Regions from separate parts of the Cupriavidus sp. 01T418 genome, predicted to be linked through region 1. Evidence: predicted binding sites of a transcription regulator. Region 1 holds the regulator's gene; the other holds the start of a gene.
The links. Region 1 encodes sigma-54, which starts transcription at its own class of promoters, with help from an activator protein. Its sites were predicted from a motif close to TGGCANGNAANCTGCTTT; they were not measured.
Positions count from the first base shown of each region.

Region 2: AC1DQ3_RS31390 (P-II family nitrogen regulator) is a predicted target of sigma-54. The motif match lies at 2,278-2,295, and genes of this name have one in related genera.

Region 1 is NZ_JBFTQG010000003.1:363,516-367,658, forward strand. It holds gene AC1DQ3_RS05855 (PTS sugar transporter subunit IIA) at 1-430, opposite strand, end outside; gene hpf (ribosome hibernation-promoting factor, HPF/YfiA family) at 816-1,166, opposite strand; gene AC1DQ3_RS05865 (RNA polymerase factor sigma-54) at 1,216-2,691, opposite strand; gene lptB (LPS export ABC transporter ATP-binding protein) at 2,838-3,665, opposite strand; gene lptA (lipopolysaccharide transport periplasmic protein LptA) at 3,702-4,143, opposite strand, start outside.
Region 2 is NZ_JBFTQG010000052.1:69,628-73,770, reverse strand. It holds gene AC1DQ3_RS31400 (rubredoxin) at 1-38, opposite strand, end outside; gene AC1DQ3_RS31395 (ammonium transporter) at 175-1,656, opposite strand; gene AC1DQ3_RS31390 (P-II family nitrogen regulator) at 1,709-2,047, opposite strand; gene AC1DQ3_RS31385 (adenylate/guanylate cyclase domain-containing protein) at 2,633-4,143, shown strand, end outside.

The sequences.
Region 1 (4,143 bases):
GGTGCACGTCGTCGGGGGTGGGCAAAGTAGCCAGTCCGTCGCGCATCTCGCGATCGGACAACAACTGGGCGATCTCGGACAGGATTTCCAGATGCTGCTGGGTGGCCTGTTCGGGCACCAGCAGGAAGATCAGCAGCGCGACCGGCTTGCCGTCCGGCGACTCGAAGGGAATCGGCTCGGCCAGGCGCATGAAGGCGGCCAGCGGCTGTTTCAGTCCCTTGATGCGACCGTGCGGAATGGCAACCCCGGCGCCCAGCCCGGTGGACCCCAGCGATTCGCGGGCGAACAGGTTGTCGGTCACGGTAGCGCGCGCTACGCCATGATTGTTCTCGAAGAGGAGCCCGGCCTGTTCGAACACGCGCTTCTTGCTGGTGACGCTGACGTCGAGGTTGATGTTGCCGGGTGGCAGCAATTTAGCCAAACGATTCATGTGTGGAATGCGCAGCGTTTTCTAGTAAGAGCATGCCCGGGGCCTCGGGGCGTCCCAGCGGGCAGAAAAGATAAAAGACAAGGTCCGATGTTTCACCGGGTATCCCCATGCCGGTGTCGGGCGTGTGGCCATTATAGAGCAGGCCCGCCCCCGCCTTGTGCAATGCAATAGCCGATGCGCGGAAGTGGTGCCGCGCGCACGGAAAAATGGCCGAGCCAAGTGAATTATGTATTGCACAGCATACACCGGTACGTGTGCGTTGCGGAATCCCCTGCGTGGTCCCGGACGGGCGCCAGCAACGAAAAAGCCGCGCTATGGGCGCGGCTTGATTCCATTTTTCAGAGGACTGACACAGGCGGCGCGGTTTGTGGGCCGCCAGGCACGGTCATTGCTGCATCTGCGATTCGGCCATCTGGTACTTGACCGCTTCACGGTCGTGGCTTTGCACGCGATCCTTGTGGCGAATCACTTGCCGGTCGAGCTTGTCGACCAGCGCGTCGATAGCGGCATACAGGTCCTCGTGGTGCGCTTCGACAAAGATGTCCTTGCCCTTCAGATGCAGATTGATTTCCGCGTACTGCCGCCGGTCCTTTTCTTTTGTATTGTCGACAGAGAGCAGCACACTTACGCCAATGACTTGATCGAAATGCCTGACGATACGCTCCAGTTTCGTTTCCACGTACTCACGCAGCGGGGGCGTGATGTCCAAGTGGTGTCCACTGATCTTGAAGTTCATAGCGTTTCTCCTTCTGAAAGAGCTGCATCAGGCAGGCGATGCAGCTCGGCTACAAAGTCTTTCGGAGAGTAACTGCCGGAATCTTGAGCGCCTCGCGGTATTTGGCAACGGTACGCCGTGCCACTACGAAGCCTTGCTCGCCGAGTAATTCGGCGATCCGACTGTCGGACAAGGGGTTCCTGGCGTCTTCGGCTCCTATTAACTGCTTGATCAACGCACGGATTGCCGTTGACGAGGCCGCGCCGCCGGTTTCTGTGGAAACATGACTGCCGAAGAAATACTTCAGCTCGAAAGTCCCCATCGGCGTTGCCATGTATTTATTGGTAGTCACCCGAGAGATGGTGGACTCGTGTAATCCCAGTGTATCGGCAATCTCCCGCAAAACCAAGGGGCGCATCGCAATTTCACCGTGGGTGAAGAAGTTCTTCTGACGTTCGACAATCGCTTGTGCGACGCGCAATATCGTGTCGAACCTTTGCTGGATATTCTTGATCAACCAGCGTGCTTCCTGCAGCTTTTGCTGCAGTCCAGCCGCACCCGCATCGCCTTTTGCACCGCGCAAGATTTGCGCGTACATGTCGTTGATACGTAGTCGCGGCATCACGTCCGGATTGAGTTGCGCGATCCAGCCGCCGTTCAGTTTTCGAACAAACACGTCCGGCACGACGAAGTCGGCGTCCGGCCGGCTGTACGCATGGCCAGGATAGGGCGCCAGCGAACGGATCAGTTCGTGCGCGGACTTGAGTTCCGGCTCGTCCACCTGCAGCGCCTTCTTCAGGCGCGTGTAGTCGCGCACTGCAAGCAGTTCCAGGTGGTTGGTGACAATGTTCAGCGCCAGGTCGCGCTGCGGGTGCTTGAGCCGGCGCAATTGCAGCGCCAGGCACTCGGCTGCGTTGCGTGCGCCCACACCAGGCGGATCGAAGCTCTGCAGCAGGGTGAGGACGGCGTGGACCTCGTCGATTTCGAATTCGAGCTCCTCCGGCAGTTCGCTGCAGATTTCCTCGAGCGAGGCGCTCAGGTAGCCGTCGTCGTCCAGCGATTCCACCAGGAAGATGGCCAGCCCCTTGTCGCGCATGGAAATCTTCAGCGGCGCGAGTTGTTCCATCAGGTATTCGCGCAGCGTGGGTTCGGCATCGCGCAACTGCATCGGCGTCTTTTCGTCGTCGTCGCCCTGCGGGCGGCGGGCGAAATCGTCGAGGCTCCAGTCGCTGCCGTAGTCTTCATTGCTGTCGGAATAATTGTCTTCGGCTTCGGGCGCGCCGTCGGGCCGGTTCTCGCTGGTGCCCTGGCCGTCGGCGGGCGCCGGCGCGGGCGCGCTCTGCAAATTGACCGAGCCGTCGGCAGCGACGCGCAGCGGGCTGTCCAGCCAGTCGTTCTCGCGTTCGAGCAGCGGGTTCTCGGTCAGCGCCTGCTCCACTTCCTGCTGCAGTTCGAGCGTGGACAGTTGCAGCAGCCGGATCGACTGCTGGAGTTGCGGCGTAAGCGCGAGATGCTGCGAGAGGCGGAGCTGAAGCGACGGTTTCATGCGACCTATTTTATGCCCAACTTCCGTACTGGTGGAACGGAAATTGCTATCGCTGACGCCGCCGTGATCGTTTGCCGGACAAAAGGGGGCACCGGAGGCACCTGGGCGCAAATTCGCGCCAGACGCCGCGTGCCGCCCGTGAGCCCTTACATGCGGAAATTCTCGCCCAGGTAGACCTTGCGCACCGATTCGTTGGCAATGATGTCTTCAGGCTGGCCTGAAGCCAGCACGGCGCCTTCGCTGATGATATAGGCGTGATCGCAGATGCCAAGCGTCTCACGCACGTTGTGGTCGGTGATCAGCACGCCGATATTGCGCGCCTTCAGGAAGCTGACGATGCGCTGGATCTCGCCGACCGCGATCGGGTCGACGCCGGCGAAAGGCTCGTCGAGCAGGATGAAGCGCGGCGCCGAAGCCAGCGCACGGGCGATTTCCACGCGGCGGCGCTCGCCGCCGGACAGAGACAGCGCCGGGTTGTCGCGCAGGTGGGCAATCTGCAGGTCATCGAGCAGCGTGTCCAGCCGGCGCTCGATCTCGGTCTTGCCAAGCGGCTTGCCGTCCTGGACCTGCAACTCCAGCACCGCGCGGATGTTCTCCTGCACATTGAGCTTGCGGAACACCGAGGCTTCCTGCGGCAGGTAGGACAGGCCCATGCGGGCCCGTTCGTGGATGGCGAGGCCGCTGATGTGCTTGTCGTCGAGCACGATGTCGCCCTCGTCCAGCGCCACCAGCCCCACGATCATGTAGAAGGAGGTGGTCTTGCCGGCACCGTTGGGCCCCAGCAGCCCAACCACCTCGCCGCTCTTGACGTCGAGAGACACATCCTTGACCACCGTGCGCGAGCCGTAGCGCTTTTTCAGGTGACGCACGACCAGCGTGCTGCTCTCCGTCAGGGCGGCGGGATGGGCGGGCGCGGCCCGGGGAGCGGCCTGGGTAACGGCCTCGGTAACGGTTTGGGTCTGGGTCTCGGTCATGAAGCTGGAATCCGTGGATCGGGCGACGCGGCGGCGTCAGGGGTTGACGGGGGCGGGCGCCGGCTTGAGCTGCACCGGTTTGCCGGCGGCGCCGCTGGCGGGCTGCTCCTGGCGCGGCGACAACACGGCGCGCACGCGCCCGGACGGGCTGCCCGCCGTCGCGTTCTCCGCGCCGCCGCTGGCGGTGTAGAACTCGTTGCGGCTGTCATAGGTGATCACCGCACCGCGGATCTCGTCGACCAGCTTGGCGCCGGCCAGCCGCGCCATGCGTGCGCGCCCGATCAGCTTGGACAATTCCTGCTTGCCGTCATACTCGATGCGGTCGCCCCAGCCGTCGATGTATTCGTCGACGTTGTCACGTTTCTGGCGGATATAGGCCTGCTTGTCGCCCTTGGACGTGGCCACGGCGTACTGGTAGCCCTCGGGATCGGTGCGGACTTCGGCCGCGTCGGATTTCAGCACCATGGTGCCCTTGGTC
Region 2 (4,143 bases), on a different contig from region 1:
GAAAACTGGATCTCGACTGCGGTGCCTTTCTTATACATGCCAATGGAATCGGGGTTGCGCCGGAGGGGCGTCGGGTCGTGCAGGATAGCACTCCGCCGGGTGCCGCTCCCTCAAGCGGGCCAGGGGACGCGCACGGTGTGCTGTGCGCGTCCCCTGCCGGGCGCCTCGCTTGCCTCACTTGGCCCGCTCGCCCTGGAGTCCGGGCATGGGGGCTTCGCGCCCCATCTCTTGTGGCAGGACGAGCGTGCCGCTCCACATATCGTCCACCCGCTCGCCGTGCAGCACGATGTCCAGGCCCTCCCGCTCTTCATCCGCGCTCACGCGCAGGCCCATCGTCATGTCGATCAGCTTGAGCAGGATGAAACTGGCGACGCCGCTGTAGACCAGCGTCGTCGCCACGCCTTTCAATTGCAGGACCACGCTGCCGTCGGCGCCGCCGATATCCTTCACGGCGAACACGCCGGTCAGGACGGCGCCGACGATCCCGCCGATGCAATGCACCCCGAACGCATCCAGCGAATCGTCATAGCCAAGCATGTGCTTCAACGCCGTGGCTGCCCAGAAGCAGATCACCCCTGCGGCCACGCCGATCACCAGCGCACCGCTCACCCCGACGAAACCCGATGCGGGCGTGATCGCCACCAGGCCGGCCACCGCACCCGATGCAATGCCCAGCACCGACGGTTTGCCCTTGCTGATCCATTCGGCAAACATCCAGCCCAGCGCGGCCGCTGCCGTGGCGATCTGCGTGACCGCCATCGCAAAGCCGGCACGGCCATCGGCGGCCACCGCCGAACCCGCGTTAAAGCCAAACCAGCCGACCCACAGCATTGCCGCGCCCATCAGCGTCAGCGTCAGGTTGTGCGGCACCATCGGCTCCTTGCCGAAGCCGACGCGCTTGCCCAGCACCAGCGCGCACACCAGGCCGGCGATCCCCGCGTTGATGTGCACCACCGTGCCGCCTGCGAAGTCCAGGATGCCGGCTGCCGCCAGCCAGCCGCTCGGCTCCCACACCATGTGGGCGATCGGCGCGTACACCAGGAGCGACCACAAGGCGATGAACACCAGCATGGCGGAGAATTTCATGCGCTCGGCGAATGCGCCGCAGATCAGCGCGGGGGTGATGATGGCGAAGGTCATCTGGTACACCATGTAGACCGTTTCCGGAATGGACCCGGCAAGGTGGCTGACCGTGAGCGTGGTCGCCTTGTCTCCCTTGATGTAGTTCATGCCGTGCAGCATGAAGCGCGACAGGCCGCCGACGAAACTATTGCCAGGCGTGAACGCCACGCTATAGCCGATCACCGTCCAGAGTATGGTGACCAGGCAAGTGATGGCGAAGCTTTGCATCAACGTGGCCAGCACATTCTTCTTGCGCACCATGCCGCCGTAGAAGAGCGCCAGGCCGGGCACGGTCATGAACAGCACCAGGGCGGTGGAACTCAGCATCCAGGCGGTATCGCCGCTGTTGATGTTCTTGGCATCCGTGGCATAAGGCGCGGTGGGGGGAGCCGCCGGTGTCGCGGCGGCTGCCGTGGCCGGCGCKGCGGTGGCGGCGGAGGCTGCGTCTTCGGCCAGCGCCGCGCCGGCATGGCCGCCCAGGCACAACGCCGCAACGGCGAGCGCTCCCGATATGACGATTCTGGCAACTAGCATCTTCATGGCTTGCCTCCTGTCCGCATGAGCGTCTGCTTGAGAGTCTGTCGGGTCAAAGCGCGTCGGCGCCGGCTTCGCTGGTGCGGATCCGGATCGCTTGTTCGATGGCGCAGACGAAGATCTTGCCGTCACCGATCTTGCCGGTGCGGGCCGTCTGCTCGATCGCCTCGATAGCCGGCTCGACCAGTTCATCGCGCAGCACCGTTTCGATCTTCAGCTTGGGCAGGAAGTCGACGATGTATTCGGCCCCCCGGTATAGCTCCGTATGCCCCTTCTGGCGGCCGAATCCCTTGACCTCGGTCACGGTGAGACCCGATACGCCAAGCGCGGAGAGCGCTTCGCGCACGTCGTCGAGCGTGAACGGCTTGATGATTGCGGTAATCATTTTCATGAGACCCACCTCCTGCAGGTTGCTTCGGGACGACGCGGTATCTGGCACCTCGCATGCGCGCGGTCCCTGCAGGCCATGGCGGGCAGTGCGCGGCGGCGAGGAGCGGTATCGGAGGGCGGACTGGTGTTCAAGGCCCATGTGGCTTCGTGCCGGCCCTGCAGCGATGCGCTTCTCTTTCATCATGCTGTGCCTCTGAAGGGTCCCGGGAAGACGCTGGCGCGTTTTTCCCTCCAGCAATTCCCGTGCCCACGGTCCTGCGGCGCATCGAGCAGGAGTCCAAGGGCACGACAAGGCTCTCCCGATTGCATCATGCGCACGAACAGGCACGCGCAAGCTCCCGGAGGTCAGTCGAATGCGAGTTGGCGCGCATGCCATGCGCGGTGGCTCGCTTGCCAATGCACGAAAAATGGGCCCGGCAACGTGCAGGACGGCACAGAAAATGGGAATGCCCTCGCCCGGAACGGGCGCGCCGGAGCGCGCCCCGCACCGCCCTCGCGCTTCCGATTGCTCCGCGCTACCGGCTTGCTAAGGAAGCCTGCGACGCGTCTAATGAGCTGACGCAGGCAATAGCAGTCGGGAGGCCGTATGCGCTGCACAAATTGCGGGTTCGAGAACCTCGCGCAGGCCAGCTTCTGCGAGCAGTGCGGGGGCAGGCTTGCACGGATCTGCCCGCGTTGTGGCGAGGAATGCAGCGTTGCCGCAAGGTTCTGCAGCGCCTGCGGCTCATCCTTGAATGATTCCGCGCCAGCGTCCCTTCCGGCGCCTGCGACCGCGGCTTCGGCCCCGGTCCACTACACGCCGCCCCATCTGGCCGAGCGCATCCTGGCGGAGCAGGCAGCCATGGAAGCCCGGGGAGGGACGGCCGGCGAACGCAAGACCATCACGGCGCTGTTCGCCGACATGGCTGGCTCGACGGCGTTGATCCAGGACCTGGACCCCGAGGAGGCGCGGCACCTGATCGACCCCGTCGTGACGCTGATGATGGAGGCCGTGCACCACTATGAAGGCTACGTAGCGAAGTTCCTGGGCGACGGCATTCTCGCTCTGTTCGGCGCCCCCATTGCGCACGAGGACCATGCCCTGCGGGCCTTATATGCGGCGCTGCGCATGCAGGAAGCGATGCGCCGGCACAGCGACCGCGTACGTCTGGACCAGGGCATACCGCTTCAGATCCGGATTGGAGTCCACACTGGCGAAGTGTTGGTGCGCTCGATCCGCAAGGACGACCTGCACACGGACTACGATCCTGTGGGACACACGATCCACATCGCCTCGCGCATGGAAGGCGTCGCCACCCCGGCGTCCATCCTCGTCAGCGAGTCCACCCACAGGCTCACCGAGGGGTATTTCGAATTCAAGGCGCTGGGGACTACCCACGTAAAGGGCGTCCGGGATCCGCTCGCTGTGTTTGAGGTGCTGGGCCTCGGGGCGTTGCGCACGCGCCTGCAGGTGGCGGCGCACCGCGGGCTGGCGCGCTTCGTGGGACGCCAGGCCGAAATGGAAACATTGCAAAAGGCCCTGGAGCTGGCCAAGGCGGGGCAGGGGCAGGTCGTCGGGGTGATGGGCGAGGCCGGGGTAGGAAAATCGCGGCTGTTCCACGAGTTCAAGGCAAGGTCACAGCAAGGCTGCATGGTGCTGGAGACCTTCTCGGTTTCGCACGGCAAGGCCTTCGCCTATTTGCCGCTGATCGAGCTCCTGAGGAATTACTTTCAAATCACGCCGCAGGACAACGACCGCAGCTGCCGCGAGAAGGCCACCGGCAGGCTGCTCACCCTGGAGCGAACGCTGGAAGAGCATTTGCCCTACTTGCTCTACCTGCTCGGCTCCGTCGAGCCCGGCTCGGTACTGCCGACCATGGACGCCGCCATTCGGCGCCAGCGCACGTTCGAAGCGGTTGCACATCTGCTGGTCCGCGAAAGCCTCAATCAGCCCCTCGAACTCCTGTTCGAAGACCTGCAATGGCTGGACAGCGAAACCGAGGCCTTCCTCAATGTCCTCATCGACCATGTGCCGGGTGCGAGGATCGTCCTGCTGGTCAACTACCGTCCGGAGTACTCCCATGACTGGGGTCCCAAAGGCTATTACACCCAGCTGCA